2 regions of the Kitasatospora sp. NPDC094016 genome follow, and region 2 is predicted to be linked to the other one. Evidence: riboswitches for the same ligand, from Rfam matches in the RefSeq annotation. Region 2 holds a riboswitch; the other holds the start of a gene.
What was found. Region 2 has a riboswitch for guanidine ahead of ABT015_RS00075 (MBL fold metallo-hydrolase). Riboswitches for the same ligand answer to the same signal wherever they lie in the genome.
Positions count from the first base shown of each region.

Region 1: linked by a shared signal. The riboswitch ahead of ABT015_RS20905 (DMT family transporter) and the one ahead of ABT015_RS00075 (MBL fold metallo-hydrolase) in region 2 are both predicted to bind guanidine.

Region 1 is NZ_JBEOUK010000022.1:47,758-55,467, reverse strand. It holds gene ABT015_RS20920 (class F sortase) at 1-591, opposite strand, end outside; gene ABT015_RS20915 (polysaccharide deacetylase family protein) at 996-2,282, shown strand; gene ABT015_RS20910 (MFS transporter) at 2,286-3,743, opposite strand; gene ABT015_RS20905 (DMT family transporter) at 3,850-4,164, opposite strand; guanidine-III (ykkC-III) riboswitch at 4,208-4,273, opposite strand; tRNA gene ABT015_RS20900 (tRNA-Cys) at 4,358-4,429, shown strand; gene ABT015_RS20895 (xanthine dehydrogenase family protein molybdopterin-binding subunit) at 4,526-6,853, opposite strand; partial or broken gene ABT015_RS20890 ((2Fe-2S)-binding protein) at 7,503-7,710, opposite strand, start outside.
Region 2 is NZ_JBEOUK010000001.1:16,614-24,323, reverse strand. It holds gene ABT015_RS00090 (ABC transporter substrate-binding protein) at 1-760, opposite strand, end outside; gene fhuB (Fe(3+)-hydroxamate ABC transporter permease FhuB) at 866-3,031, shown strand; gene fes (enterochelin esterase) at 3,053-4,168, shown strand; guanidine-III (ykkC-III) riboswitch at 4,242-4,302, shown strand; gene ABT015_RS00075 (MBL fold metallo-hydrolase) at 4,315-5,169, shown strand; gene ABT015_RS00070 (DHA2 family efflux MFS transporter permease subunit) at 5,235-6,635, opposite strand; gene ABT015_RS00065 (MbtH family protein) at 6,632-6,817, opposite strand; gene ABT015_RS00060 (non-ribosomal peptide synthetase) at 6,810-7,710, opposite strand, start outside.

The DNA.
Region 1 (7,710 bases), on a different contig from region 2:
GTTGCCCTCGTAGCCGTGCTCGGCGCTGTACGCGCCGCCGCAGGTGATGACCCGCAGCTGAGCGTCGGCGGCCTGGCGGTAGACCCGGTCGTCCGGGAAGTCCTTTCGGTCGTGCACTTCGATGGCGTACAGCTGGTAGACGGCGACGGCGCCGTCCGCGCGGGCGATCTCGATCCGGTCTCCGCGCCGGAGCGCCCCCAGGTTGTAGAAGACGGCCGGGCCGGCCTTGTTGTCGACGTGCCCGTCCAGGATGGCGGTGCCGCGCTGCCCGGGGCTGGCCCCGCCGCGGTACCAGCCCGCCAGGTTGCGGTCCGCCTCCGGCGGGGCCTGGAGGTGGCCGTCGGGGTCGAGCCCGAGCGCGGTGACCGGGGCGTCCAGCCGGACGGCCGGGATGCGGATGCGGGTGGGGTCGGACGGGCCCAGCGGCGGGACGACGGAGACCGGGGCGAAGCCGGACAGCGTCTGGGTGCCGCCGGGGGCGGGCGGCAGCGCGCCCTGCCCGCCGTCGTGCAGCAGCCAGGCGCCGAGCACCAGCGCGGCACCGGCCGCCAGGGTGCCCGGCCACGGGCTCCTGCTCTGCTGGACGCCCACGGGCGCTCCCCTCTACCGACGGATTCCCGATCCTGGGAGTTTCCTGGGAAACAATTCAATCGGATCGGACCTTAAAGCACGTCCACACGATGGGCGTAATGACACCCCCCGATCGGCAGGGCAACCGCCCGAATCCGCGCTCCCCGTGGGCATCCGGTGACGGAAAGCGACGGCCGTTTCCCAGGTGACGGCGCCACCGGAACGCCTCGGTACGAGCTTCGACGGCGCGGGGGGCCGGTCCGGTTGCGTCAATCGGGCGATCGATGCCGACCGCCGGTGGCGCCTCGCCGACCGTTCGAGCCCGGCTGCCATGCTGACCCGGTCACGGGTTCTATCACCCCACTTGTCCGACCGGATTTCCGCACGCCTGAACGCCTGCCGAACGCCTCATGAACGGAGTGACCATGGCCGCTCTCTCACGCCGCACCCTGCTGGCCGCCGGTGCGGCCTCCGCCGCCACCCTGGCGACCGGCTGCGGAAGCAACAGCGCCGACAAGCCGATGATCGGTTCGGCCGTTCCCCCCAGCAGCGCGGCCGTCGACCAGAGTCCCGACCCCACCGACGCCACCGAGCAGCAGGCCGTCCTGATCGGCGACGGCTCCACCTCCGACACCGGGGCCCAGCCCCACCAGCCCACCCCCGAGCGGCTCAAGGCCGGCGAACGGCCACCGCAGTTCGTGGTCTTCTCCTGGGACGGCGCCGGCGAACTCGACAACGGCCTGTTCGCCCGCTTCCGCCGGCTGGCGCAGGAGCACAACGCCTCGATGACCTTCTTCCTCAGCGGCCTCTACCTGCTGCCCGAGTCCAAGAAGGACCTCTACCGCCCCCCGCAGCACAAGGTCGGCGCCTCCGAGATCGGCTACCTCACCGACCAGCACATCCACGACACCCTGGAGAACGTGCACGCGGCCTGGCTGGAGGGCCACGAGATCGGCACCCACTTCAACGGCCACTTCTGCGGCGACACCGGCGTCGGCAGGTGGTCCCCGGAGGAGTGGGACAGCGAGATCCAGCAGGCCATGGACTTCGTGACGAACTGGCGCACCAACACCGGCTTCACCGACCTGCCGGCGCTGCCCTTCGACTACCGCAGGGAGCTGATCGGCAGCCGCACGCCCTGCCTGGAGGGCCAGCGCAACCTGCTGCCCACCGCGGTCAAGCGCGGCTGGCGCTACGACAGCAGCGGCAACGGCACCCAGGTGTGGCCGCAGAAGATCCAGGGCGGCGCGCTCTGGGACCTCCCGCTGCAGTCCATCCCCTTCCCCGGGCACACCTTCCAGGTGCTGTCGATGGACTACAACATCATGTACAACCAGTGCGGCCCCAACACCAAGGCCGATCCGGCGCTCTACCCGGGCTTCCAGGCCCAGGCCCGCGACTCCTACCTGCTGGGATTCGACCGCACCTACAACGGCAACCGGGCGCCGTACGTCATCGGCAACCACTTCGAGGAGTGGAACGGCGGCATCTACATGAACGCCGTCGAGGACGCGCTCCGGACGATCGCGGACAAGCCGGAGGTCCGGCTGGTCTCGTTCCGCCAACTGGTGGACTGGCTGGACGCCCAGGACCAGGCGGTCCTGCGCAAGCTCCAGGGCCTCGCCCCGGGCCAGGCGCCGACCGGCGGCTGGGAGGCCTTCCTCGGCACCCCCGGGGCACCGCCGGTGCCCTCCGCCGCCGCTGCCGGCTGACCCTCAGGACCTGGCCCGGACCCGGCCGGCGAGCAGCGCCCCCAGCAGCGCCACGCCGGCCATGGCCAGCAGGATCACCGCGAACGCCACGGGCGAGCCGGCGGCCCCGGATGAGGCGGTGGCCCCGGCGCCCTCGTGGGCGGCGGCGAGCGAGCCGCCGCCCAGCACCGCGAACATCACCCCCGCCAGGCCCGTCAGCAGGACGTTGCCCAGCGCGTCGCTCATCTGCAGGGCCGCCGAGTTCACCCCGGCGTCCTCCGGCGCGGAGAGCTTCATCATCAGCACGCTGACGCTCGCGACCGTCAGTCCCATCCCGATGCCGCCGACGCCCCAGGCCACCGCCGCCACCCAGGCCGGCACCGCCGGAACCAGCACCAGCGCGGCGCCCGCGATCGCCACCGCGGTCAGCACGAACCCGCCCCGGATCATCGCCTCGCGGTAGCGCTCGGCCCCCGGCCGCCCCTGCAGCCACGAGCCCAGCGCCCAGGTGAGCCCGCCGCTGGTCAGGGTGAGCCCCGACATCGTCGGCGAGAGGCCGCGCTCGGTGGTCATCATCAGCGGGACGAAGGCCTCGGCCCCGAGGAACGCCCCGGCCGCCAGTCCGCGCAGCAGGATCACCGCCGGCAGCCCCCGCCCGGCCCGCAGGGTCCGCTGGGGCAGCAGCCCCAGGACGGCCGGCACCAGCAGCGCCGCCCCGACGACCCCGGGGAGCAGCCCGATCAGGTCGTGCCGCCCGCCCGCGTACTGCAGCAGGCCGGCACCGAGCGCCGCCATCGCGGCCAGCAGGGTGCGCCGGCGGTCGAAGTCCGCGCCCCTGGCCACCGGGTGCTCCCGCTCGGAGCGGGCCAGCGCGGGGCCCATCACGGCCAGCGGCAGCAGGATCAGCACCGGCACGGCCAGGAACACCCAGCGCCAGCCGAGGTGCTGGGTGATCGCGCCGGAGACCAGCGGCCCGATGATCGAGGGCAGCACCCAGGCCGAGGAGAAGGCCGCGAACACCGCCGGCCGCAGCCGCTCCGGGAAGGCCCGGCCGACCACCACGTACAGCGCGACGATCACCAGCCCGCCGCCCAGGCCCTGGATCGCCCGCCCGGCCACGAACACCCACATGCCCGGCGCCGTCCCGGCCACCACCAGGCCCACACCGAACACCGCGATGCCGGTGAACAGCGGCTGCATCGGGCCGCGCCGGTCGCACCACTGTCCGGAGACGACCAGCGCGAACAGCGTGGTGGTGAAGTAGCCGGAGAAGGCGAAGGCGTACAGCCCGATGCCGTTCAGCTGGCGGGCCGCGGTCGGCATCGCGGTGTTGACGGCGGTCGCCTCGAAGGCGATCACCAGGACCACCGACACGATCCCCAGGGTCAGAGCGCGGTAGCGGCCGCTGAGGACCCCGCCACCGGGGTCGGGTTCGGAGGGTATCGAGGCGGAGTCGACCGAGGTGGGGGAGGCAGTGGTCATACGTAACATCGTAAGGGCCGTCTGCCTTCATGACCCCTGACCCGAGTCGGTGATCAGCTAGTCCGCAGGGCTTAGGACCAGGGTCAGGGGGAAGCTCAGGCGGCGGTCAGTGGAGCACCTTCAGGCCGACCACGCCGGAGACGATGAGCAACAGGCAGCCGATCCGGGCCGCCGTCACCGCGTCCCCCAGGACGGCCATGCCGTAGAGCGCGGTGCCGACCGCGCCGATGCCGACCCAGACCGCGTAGCCGGTACCGATCGGAATGGTGCGCATCGCGTACGCCAGGCCGCCCATGCTCAGCAGCAGGGCCACACCGAAGACGAGGCTGGGGGTGAGTCGGGAAAAGCCCTTGGACGACTCCAGGGCCACCGCCCACACGGTCTCCAGGACACCCGAGATGATCAGGACGAGCCATGCCATGACGGCCTACCTCCGCAGTCCACAGCGGCCGGATTGCCGCTGAACTGCGCCGTCTTGTCGTCACCGGGTACGACGCGCTCGTCCGGGGTGGCCGGGCACCGACCACCTGGTTCCGACCGTAGCACAAGCCGCCATGCAGAATTTACATTCCGCCGTTGACGGCCCCCGCGCATTCCGCCACTATGAATTCACTGGCCGTGTGCCCGAGTGGCTTAGGGAACCGTCTGCAAAGCGGTGTACACGGGTTCGATTCCCGTCATGGCCTCGCCGGAAATGGAATTGCCGGTCGACATTCCGTCGACCGGCAATTCCCGTTTCCGGTATTTCCGGGGCGGTCGGCCGAAGCCGCCGCCCCCCGCCGTCAGACCGCGACCGCGTCCTCCGGCCGGATCGGCAGCCGGCCGACCGGCAGCCCGGTGGCCGCCCGGACGGCGGCGGCCACGGCCGCCGGGGCGACCACCGCGGGGGCGGCGCTGACCGCCTTGGCCCCGAAGGTGGCGACCACATCCCGCTCCTCCAGCAGGGCGGCGATCCGCACCTGCGGGGTGTCCAGCGCGGTGGGCAGCCGGTAGCCGGTGAGCGAGGGGTTCAGCAGCACGCCGCCCTCCGTGCGCAGGTCCTCCAGCAGCGCCAGGCCGACTCCCTGGGCCACGCCCGCCTCGATCCGGTCCTCGATCTGCCGCGGGTTCAGCGCCCGGCCGACGTCCTGGGCGACCGTCATCTCGACCACCCGGACGGCGCCCAGCTCGATGTCCACGTCCACCACCGCGCGCATCGCGCAGAACGCGATCGACACGAAGGCGTCGCCCTGCCCGGACTCGTCCAGCGGCTCGGTGGGGTGCGGGCGGCACTGGGCCGTCGCCCAGAGCTCCTTGCCCTCCAACGCCTCGGCGACCGGCATGCCGAGCACCCCGTCGTACGAAGTGATCTTGCCGTCGGCGATCTGCAGCAGTTCCACCGACATCCCGAAGTTGGCGGCGATCGGCTGGAGCAGCTGGTGGCGGACCATCAGCGCGGCGCGCTCGACGGCGCCGCCGGAGACCCAGGTGTGCCGGCCGCGGGCGGAGGGACCGGCGATGGACTGGTCGCTGTCGGCCGGCGCGATGTACACCTCGCTGACGCCCAGCACGGTCTGCACGATCTGCCGGGCCAGCGTGGCGAAGCCCTGTCCGGAGTCGACGGCCGCGCAGATCACCGTGGCGTGGTCGCCGCTGACCCGCACGGTGGCGGTGGAGACCTCGTCCTCGCCCTCGGCGCCGAGCATGTGCACCATGCCGACGGCGTAGCCGATCCCGCGCCGCACCGCCGCCGGGTCACCGGCGCCACCGGGCCCGCCCGGCAGCAGCCACTCGGCGTCCGGGTCGTCCACCGGCAGGGCCGGCAGCGGCTCGGCCGCGACGGCCTCCAGCAGCGCGCCGACCGGCGCCGGGCAGGTGACGGCCTGTCCGGTGGGCATCGGGTCGCCGGTGGCCATCGCGTTGCGGCGGCGGATCTCCACCGGGTCCACGCCGATCCGGGCGGCCAGCTGGTCCAGCTGCGACTCGTAGGCGAAGCAGGCCTGCAACGCGCCCTCGCCGCGCATACGCCCGGCCGGCGGGTTGTTGGTGCGCACCGCCCAGGCGTCCACGAAGACGTTCGGGCAGACGTACGGGCCGACCGAGAACGCGGTGGCGGCGGCCAGCGCCTCGGCGGAGACGTCCGCGTACGCGCCGCCGTCCAGCAGGATCTGCGCCTCGACCTTCACCAGGGTGCCCTCGGCGTCGGCGTGGTGGCGGTAGCGCAGCAGCGCGGGGTGGCGCGAGGGGTGGGTGTGGAAGGACTCCTCGCGGGTGAGGGTCATCTTCACCGGGCGGCCGGTGCGCAGCGCCAGCAGCGCCAGGGTGACCTGGAAGGAGAGGTCCTCGCGGTCGGTGGTGGCCCCGGGCACGCCGGTGACCACCAGTCGGACCCGGTCGGGCTCCAGGCCGAGGCAGGCGGCGGTGCGGTCGCGGTCGCCGTGCGGGTCGGTGGAGGACAGGTGCAGTTCGACGCCGCCGTCCGGGCGCGGCACGGCCAGCCCGGCCTCGGCGCCGAGCGGGGCCGGGTCCTGACGGCCGACCTGGTAGAGGCCCTCGATGATGATCTCGCCGGCCGCGTCCGGGTCCCCGGTGCGCAGCGGCAGGTGGCGGAACAGGTTGCCGTCCGGGTGCAGCGACGGGGCGGTGAAGGCCTGCTCGGGGTCGGTGACGGCCTCCAGCGGCTCGTAGTCGACCGCGATCAGACCGACCGCCAGCCGGGCGGTGTCCGGGTGGTCGGCGGCCACCGCGGCGATCGGCTCGCCGTGGTGGCGCACCACGCCCGCGGCCAGCACCGGCCGGTCGGCGACGATCGGGCCGGCCGGGGCGCCGTCCGGGGTGCCGTCCGGGCCGGGCGGCAGGTCGGCGGCGGTGACCACGGCGTGCACGCCGGGCAGCGCGAGCGCGGCCGCGGTGTCGATGCCCCTGATCCGGGCGTGCGGGTGCGGCGAGCGCAGCACCGCGCCCCAGAGCAGCCCCTCGGCCCACAGGTCGGCCGCGTACGGGTAGATGCCGAGCGCCTTGGGCAACGCGTCGCTGCGCAGCGGTGAGCTGCCCAGGCCGAACGGCTCCGGTGCGCCGCCCTCGCCGCCGTCCTGCTGGAGTGCTGCGCCGATGTCGGTAGGCGACGTCATGATGCGTGGTCGTCCTCGGTGAGCCGGATGCCGTGGGCGGGGGTGGCGCCGTACGGGACGCCGGCCGGGGCGGTGCCGCCGGCCGGAGCGCCGTGCGGGGGCGTGGCGACGTACGGCGTGCCGTGCGGGGGCGTGCCGTCGAAGGCGGCCCCGGGCAGCGGCGTGCCGTGCGCGGGGGTGGGTTCGTAGACCGGGGCGTCGTACCCGGCGTCGTAGCCGTTGTGCTGCGGGTAGCCGCCGGGCACGTAGGTGCCGTGGGCGGGGGTGCCCTGGTACGGCTGCTCGGGGTAGCCCTGGGGCGGGTAGTACACCTGGTCGTCGGCGGTCTGGGCGGGGATGCCCTGGACCGGCGTCAGGACGGCGGTGTCGTACACGCCGGTGTCGTAGCCGCCCTGGCCGTCGCCGTACGGCTGGTCGGTGCCGGCCGGGGGCTGCTCGGCGGGCGGCTGCGGGACGTGCTCGATCCAGGCGTCGGCGTCGGCGTAGACCGGCGGTTCGGCGGCCGGCTCCGGTCCGGCGGCCGTTTCCCCATCCCTGGCGGGCTGTCCCGCGGGCTGTCCCGCGGCCGGGGCGGCGGTCTGGGCGGCGGCCGGAGAGGCCGCCTCCTCCGCCTCCTCGACGTCCTCGGCGCGCGCGTCGGCGATGCTCTGGACGGCGGCCAGCACGCCGCGGTAGCCGGTGCAGCGGCAGAGGTTGCCGCAGAGCGCCTGGCGGGCCTCGACCTCGGTCGGGCGGTGGTTGCGCTGGAGCAGGTCGTGCACCGCCATCGCCATGCCGGGGGTGCAGTAGCCGCACTGCACCGCGCCGGACTCGGCCAGCGCCTGCTGGACGTCGCTCGCGCCGCCGGCGGCCGACAG
Region 2 (7,710 bases):
CCTGCGCGGCCGGGCGGGTGAGGCCCATGTCGAGGGCGACGCCGCCGGCGAACTGCTTCTTCTCCATCCAGCTCGGCCCGGTCGGGTTCCAGCGGACGATGGAGACGGCGGCGCCCTTGTTCTTGCCGAGGTCCCCGCCGGCCTTGGCCGCCTTGGCCTCGTAGTCGGCGATCACCTTGTTGCTCTGGTCGAGCTTGTTGACGGCGTTTCCGATGCCGCGGAAGGCGAGCTTCCAGTCGTCGGTGGGTGCCATCGTGACGAGGGTGGCGGGGGTGATCTCGCGCAGCTGCTTGAGCATCTGCTCGTCCTGCATGTCGCCGGCCAGGATGAGGTCGGGCTTGGCGGCGATGACCTTGTCCATCACGGGCTGCAGCAGGTTGCCGACCACCGGGACGCCCTGGACCTTGTCCTTGAGGTAGGCGGGCGGCTCGTTGAGCCCCTGGCCGTTGGTGATGCCGACGGGCTTCACCCCGAGGGCGAGCACCGCGTCGAGGTCCTCCTGGGTGAGGGTGACGATCCGCTGGGGCGCGGCGGGGATCTCGACGGCCTTGCCGGTCGCGTCCTTGACGGTGCGCTTGCCGCCGGCCGCGTCCGCCGCCGGGCTGCCGGCGGCGGAGGAGCCGCCCGGGGAGCCCGAGGATCCGGAGGAGGACCCGGAGGAGCCGCACCCCGCGAGCAGGAGGGCGGCCGCCCCGGTGACGGCCAGCGCCCGGGCCGCGCGGCGGCGGACGGGGTGGAGCGGGCTCTGGGCGAACGGCATGGGTGCCTCCGGGCAGCGGTGGTACGGGGGTTGGGCGGCGTCCGGGCAACCCGGCACGATGGCGGTGCCCACGGGACGATGTGCTCATTAGGTTAGCCTTACCTTATGACGTTGTCGCAAGTGGGCGCCCCCGGGCAGTCCCGCACCGAGCCGGACGCCCCGCCGCCACCGACGCCACCGCGCGGGGACGGCCGCCGCGCCGCCTGGCCGATCGCCCTCGGCGCGGTCGCGGTCCTGCTCGCCCTCGCCGCGCTCTCACTGTCCGTCGGCGCCGGAGAGGTCGGCCCCGGGCGGGTGCTGGACTACCTGTCGGACCGCCACGGCGCCCGCGCCGACGGCCGGCTCGCCCTCGTCGTCGGCGATCTGCGCCTGCCCCGCACGGCCACCGCCCTGCTGGTCGGCGCCGCGCTCGGGGTCGCGGGGGCGCAGTTGCAGTCCGTCACCCGCAACCCCCTCGCCGAGACCGGACTGCTCGGCGTCAACGCCGGCGCCTCGCTGGGGGTCGTGCTCGGCATCGCCGTGCTCGGCGTCCAGACCTCGTACGGGTACCTGGCCTTCGCCTTCGGCGGCGCCGTGCTCGCCAGCACGCTGGTGCTGCTCATCGCGGGTGCCCGGGGCGGGTCCCCGATGCGGCTGGTGCTCGGCGGCTCGGCGGTCGGCGCCACCTTCGGCGGGCTCACCGGCGTGCTGATCGTCAACTCGCCCGAGGCGTACGACCGGTACCGGGTGTGGGTACTGGGCTCGCTGGCCGGGGTGGAGGGCTGGACGACACTGCGCCAGCTCGCCCCGGTGCTCGGCGCGGGCTTCCTGCTCGCCCTGCTCGCCACCCGGCCGCTCACCGCGCTCGCGCTCGGCGACGACCTCGCCCGCGGCCTCGGCCACCGGCCCGGCGCCACCCGGGCCGCGGTCGCCCTCGCCGTCACCCTGCTCACCGCCTCGGCCGTCGCGCTGGCCGGCCCGATCTCCTTCCTCGGCCTGCTCGCCGGGTTCCTGGCGCGGGCCGTCGCCGGCCCCAGGGTCGGGCAACTCACCGTGCTCGCCGGGCTGTTCGGTGCCGCCGTACTCACCGGGGCCGATGTGCTGGCCCGGGTGGTGGCCCGACCGTTCGAGGCGCCGGTGTCGGTGATCGTCTCCCTGGTCGGCGCCCCCGCGCTGATCGCGATCGTCCGCTCCCGCCGGACCGCCGCGCTCGGCATGGCCGACCCGGCCGAGCCCGCCCCCGCCCGGCGGTCCGAGCCGCCCGCGCCCGAACCCGACCTGGTGCTGCGGCGCGGCGCCTGGTCGCTGCTGCTCCCCCGCCGGGCGCTGCTCGCCTCGCTCGCCCTGGCCGCGTCGCTGCTCGCCGTCGTCGTCGTGTCCGCCCACGCCGGGCAGAGCGAACTCGGCCTCGGCCGCACCCTCCAGGCCGTGTTCGGCTACGGCGACCGGCTGGACGTGCTGCTGGTGCAGAGGTTCCGGCTCGGCCGGATCGTCGCCGGGCTCGCCGCCGGCGCCGCCCTGGGCCTGGCCGGCTGCCTCACCCAGACCCTCGCCCGCAACCGCCTCGCCACCCCCGAACTGCTCGGCGTCAACGACGGCGCCACCGCCGCCGTCCTGATCTCCGCCACCGTCTCCGGCACCTTCGGCGCCTGGTGGGCCGGCCCGCTCGGCGCGCTGGCCGCCGTCCTGGTCGTCACCCTGGTCTCCGGCGGGCTCGGCACGCAGGGCTACCGGGTGCTGGTCGTCGGCCTCGCGATGTCCGCGCTCGCCTCGGCCGTCATCCAGGTCGCGCTCGCCCGCCGCTCGCTCAACTCGGCCGGCTCGCTGTACGTCTGGACCTCCGGCAGCCTCAACGGGCGGGACTACGCCGTCGCCACCCCGGTCCTGATCGGGCTGGCCGTGCTCGTGCCGCTCGCGCTGGCGGTGGCCCGGCGGCTGGCGGTGCTGCGCTTCGACGACAGCGTGGCCGCCTCACTGGGCGTCGACCCGGCCCGGGTCCGGCTCGGCTGCCTGCTGCTGGCCGTCGCGCTGGCCGGGCTGGCCGTCGGCGTGTGCGGGCCGGTCGGCTTCGTCGCGCTGGCCGCGCCCGTGGTCGCCGGGCGGCTGGCCGGGCCGGCGCGCGTGCCGGTCCTCGGCTCGGCCCTGACCGGCGCCGTCCTCGTCGTGCTCGCCGACACCGTGGGGCGGGTGCTGATCGGCGGGGTGGAGATCCCGGTCGGCATCGTCACCACCGTCCTCGGCGGCCCCTTCCTGCTCTGGGTGCTGCTCGGCCGCAAGGGCACCCCCGCCTGACCTCCCCGAGGAGTCCCGCAGATGGAAACCCTTCCCCTCGTCGAGCCCGATCCGGCCGACCCCGCCTACCGCCTGGTCACCTTCGTGCACGAGGACACGTCGTGCGACGGCGTGCTCGCCCTCCTGCACACCGTCACCGACAAGGACCGGCACGCCGGCGACCTCGCCCCGCACCTGATGACCCGCCGTGACGACGGCCGCTGGTCGATCACCTACCGGCTGCGCGCCGACCACCGGGCGTCCTACCAGCTGTACCCGTTCCGCGGGGACGCCCCCGGCACCGCCCGGGCGGACTGGCTGCGCGTCCTCGACCACGCCCGCCCCGACCCGTACGACGCCGCCCCCCGGCTGCCCGCCCGCGACGGGCGCCACCCATCGTCCGTGCTCAGCCTGCCCGACGCCCCCGCCCAGCCGTACGTCCGGCGGCGCGACGGCGTACCGCGCGGGCGGACGGTGGCCCACGAGGTGGCCGGGCGGCGGGTGGACGTCCACCTCCCCGCCGGGGGCGGGCCTTCCGCCGGGGACGGGCCGTTCGCGGTGGCCGTGCTGCTGGACGGCGAGATGTGGGGCGAGGTGCTGTCGGTCGGCGACACCCTCGACAACCTGGCGGCGGACGGCGCCATCCCGCCCACCGTCGCCCTGCTCGTCCACACCATGGGCCCCCGCCGCCCCGACGACCTCAGCTGCAACCCGGCCTTCGTCGACCTCCTCGCCGACCGCCTCCTCCCCTGGGCGGCGGCGGAGTTCGGCACCACCACCGACCCGGCCGGCACCGTGATCGCCGGCCAGAGCGCGGGCGGCCTCACCGCCGCCTTCACCGCGTTCCGGCGCCCCGACCGCTTCGGCGGCGCGCTCTGCCAGTCCGGTTCCTTCTGGTGGCCGGACGAGACGGAGTTCGACGAGGGCAGCGAGTGGCTGACCCGCCAATTCGCCCGCGAGCAGCGGCGGGAGGCCCGGTTCTACGTCGAGGTCGGCCTCCAGGAGTGGATGCTGCTCGCGCAGAACCGCCACCTGCGCGACGTCCTCACCGCCCGCGGCTACGACCTCGCGTACCGCGAGTTCAACGGCGGTCACGACTACGCCTGTTGGCGCGGCGGGCTGGCCGACGGGCTGGCGCACCTGCTCGGGGGCGCCTGACGGTTCCCGGGGGGATCGGCGGACCGGCGGACCGGCGCGCGGCGACGGGGGCGTGCTAGCGTCCCGGTGGCGGCGCGCCGGTGACCGCCCCGGACGAGATGTGCGCCGTACCCGGCCCGCCAAGACGACGCACCCAGGGAGACGTCATGGCCGCCGGTGCCCCGATCGCCCGTCCGCTCGACGCGCGGTGGATCCACGGGTCCCCGTCCGCGAAGCACAACACGGACCCGGACATCCAGGTCCACGCGTACGACGAGCACACCGCCATCCTGCGGCAGAACAAGGCGGTCAACTACGAGGCGCCGTTCCTGTTCCTGCTGTTCGGGGGCGAGCGGGCCGTCCTGATCGACACCGGGGCCACCGCCTCCGCCGCGTACTTCCCGCTGCGCACCGTGGTCGACGGACTCATCGACCGGTGGCTCGCCGACAACCCCCGCGACGGCTACGGACTGCTCGTCCTGCACACCCACCCGCACGGCGACCACGTCGCGGGCGATGGGCAGTTCGCCGACCGGCCCGCGACGACCCTGGTCGGCGCCGACCCGGCCGCGGCCTGGCCGTACTTCGGCTTCGACCAGAATCCGGACGCCGTCGCGCGGGTGGACCTGGGCGGCGGCCGGGTGCTCGAATGCCTGGCCACCCCGGGCCACCACCCGGCGGCCGTCACCTACTACGACCCGTGGACGGGCCTCCTGCTCACCGGCGACACCGTCTACCCGGGCCGCCTCTACATCGACGACTGGCCGGCCTTCACCCGCACCGTCGACCGGCTGATCGACTTCGCCGAACGCCGCCCGGTGACGCACCTGCTCGGCTGCCACATCGAGATGACCCGCACCCCCGGCGTCGACTACCCCATCCGCACGACCCACCAGCCCGACGAGCCGCCCCTGCAACTGACCGTCGGGCACCTCCGGGCCATCCGCACCGCCCTCGCCGACCTCGGCGACCGGCCGCGCCGGCACGCCCTGCCCGACCTGATCCTCTGGCCGAGCGCCTGAGCCCGGAAGGCCGCGTCCAACGAACTGGCGCCGCACCCCGCGATCGCGGGGTGCGGCGTGGCCGTTCAGTCGGCGGGGGGTGGTGCCGGCGCCTCGCGGGGGAGGCGGCTGGTGAGGAGGGTGCCGGCGGCGACCAGGGCGGCGGTGAGCAGGAGGGCGAGGCGGTAGGGGCCGGGTGAGCCGCCGCCGGTGTCCAGGGCGCCGATGAGGGCGGCGGTGGCGGCGATGCCGAGGGCGCCGCCGAGGGTGCGGACGATGGTGAACAGGCCCATGGCGCGGCCCATCGCCGGCCCGGGGACGTCGGCGAAGCCGGCGATCTGGACGGTGAGCACGGCGGTGCCCAGGACGAGGCCGACCGCGAACATCAACGCCCTTACGGCCCAAGGGTTCTCGGCGAAGCCGAGGGCGACCAGGACGAGGGCGGCGAGCAGCAGCGCGGGCAGCGCGAGACGGCGGGGGCCGAACCGGGGCAGCAGGCGGTCGACCACCTGGGAGGCGGCCATCAGGCCGATCGCCTCGGGGAAGACGCTCAGCCCGGCGTCGAGGGCCGAGGCCCCGAGGGCGGCCTGGTAGAGCAGCGGGAGGACGAACAGGGCGCCCATCAGGCCGGCCGAGGTGAGCAGGGCCAGCCAGGTGGCGGTGCCGAAGGTGCGGTCGGCCAGCTGCCGCAGGTCCACCAGTGGTTCGGAGGAACGGAGTTGGTGGCGGACGGCGATGCCGAGCAGGAGGAGCCCGGCCACGCCGCCGAGCGCCACTCCCGGCGAGGACCAGCCGTGCGCCGGGCCGAAGCCGAGCGCGTAGGTGAGCAGTCCGAGGCCGGGGGTGGCGAGCAGGAAGCCGGTGGTGTCGAAGCGGCCGGCCGGGGGCTCGTCCGCCGCGCGCAGGCCGATGAGCCCGGTCACGACGGCCGCGATCCCGATCGGCACGTTGACCAGGAACAGCCAGTGCCAGGAGAGGTGTTCGGTCAGGAGGCCGCCGAGTGGCGGGCCGAGGGCGGGCATCAGGGCGGTCGGGACGATCAGGATCCGGCTCAGGCCGGCCCGCTCGTGCGGGGCGAAGGCCCGGAACAGCAGGGTCATCCCGACGGGGGTGAGCAGCCCGCCGGCCACGCCCTGGACGGCCCGCGCGGCGGCGAGCGAGCCGAGGCCGGGGGCGGCGGCGCACAGGGCGGAGGCGAGGGTGAACGCGGCCAGGGAGCCGAGGAAGACCCGTTTCACGCCGAACCGGTCGCCGAGCCAGCCCGCCACCGGCAGGCCGACGGCGAGGCCGACCAGGAAGGCCGTCTCGACGGCGTTGGCGGCCGAGACGGGCCGCCCGAAGTCCTCGGCCATGGTGAACAGCGCGGGGTTGACGATGGTCGAGTCCAGGCCGTTCATGCACATCGCGGCGGTGTAGACCACGACCACCGCGGCCCGCCCCGCGAGCAGGGGGCGGGCCGGGGCGGCCTCGACGGCCGGAGGGGTCACAGGTCGGTCCAGTGGGCGGTGATCCACTGCACGGCGTCGGCGCGCTCGCACGGGCCGTGGGAGACGTTCCAGCCGGCCGGGACGGCGGCGAAGGCCGGCCAGATCGAGTGCTGGGCGTGGTCGTTGACGAGGGCGAGGAACTCGCCGTCGCCGTCGAAGGGGTTGGCGGGGGCGTCACTCATCGGAGGACTTCTCCAGGTGGTCGGCGATCACGCGGGCGATGTGGGCGATCGGGGCGGGCAGGGTCATGTCCTTGTGCGAGCAGGCGACGTCGGTGTTGTCGATGCGCCCGGACACGTACGGGGTCCAGAGTTCGGGCACCAGGGTCTCGTCGATGGTGTCGACGGTGGCGCGGAAGAACAGCACGTCGCCGTCGAAGGGGCGGTGGTCGTGGCCCCGGACGAGGTGGTCGGTGTTGAGGTAGATCCGGTTGAGGGCGGCCACGGTGGCGTCGTCGAGCCCGGCCAGCGGGCTGCCCTCGCGGCGCGGCAGCTCGGTGACGGCGGCGAGTTCGAGCGGCCGCCCGGCGAGGTCCTCGGGGCCGTAGCCGCCCATGGTGAGCAGCGCCTCCAGCGCCTCGGCCCGGTCGGGGACGGGCAGGTCACGGAAGCCCTCGGCGGGGTAGGCGTCCAGGATCGCGAGCAGTTCGACGGCGTGGCCGAGGTCCTGGAGCCGGACGGCGACGGCGTGCGCGATGATCCCGCCGGTGGACCAGCCGAGCAGCCGGTACGGGCCCTCGGGCTGGACCTCGCGCAGCCGGTCGACGTAGTGCGCGGCCAGTTCGTCCAGGGTCCGCGGCAGGGGCCGGGCCGCCGTGGCGGCGCCGACGCCCTGGGCCTGGAGGCCGTAGATCGGCAGGTCGGCGGGCAGGTGGCGGATCAGGCCGGTGTAGCACCAGCTGAGGCCGCCGGCGGGGTGGACGGCGAACAGCGGGGTCCGGCGTCCGGGCGCGGCGGGCCGCAGCGGGAGCAGGACGTCCAGCGCGTCGGCGCTCTGCGAGCCGGCCGCCAGGGCCGTGTCGAGGGCGGCGACGGTGGGCGACTGGAACAGGGTGCCGATGCCGACGTCCAGGCCG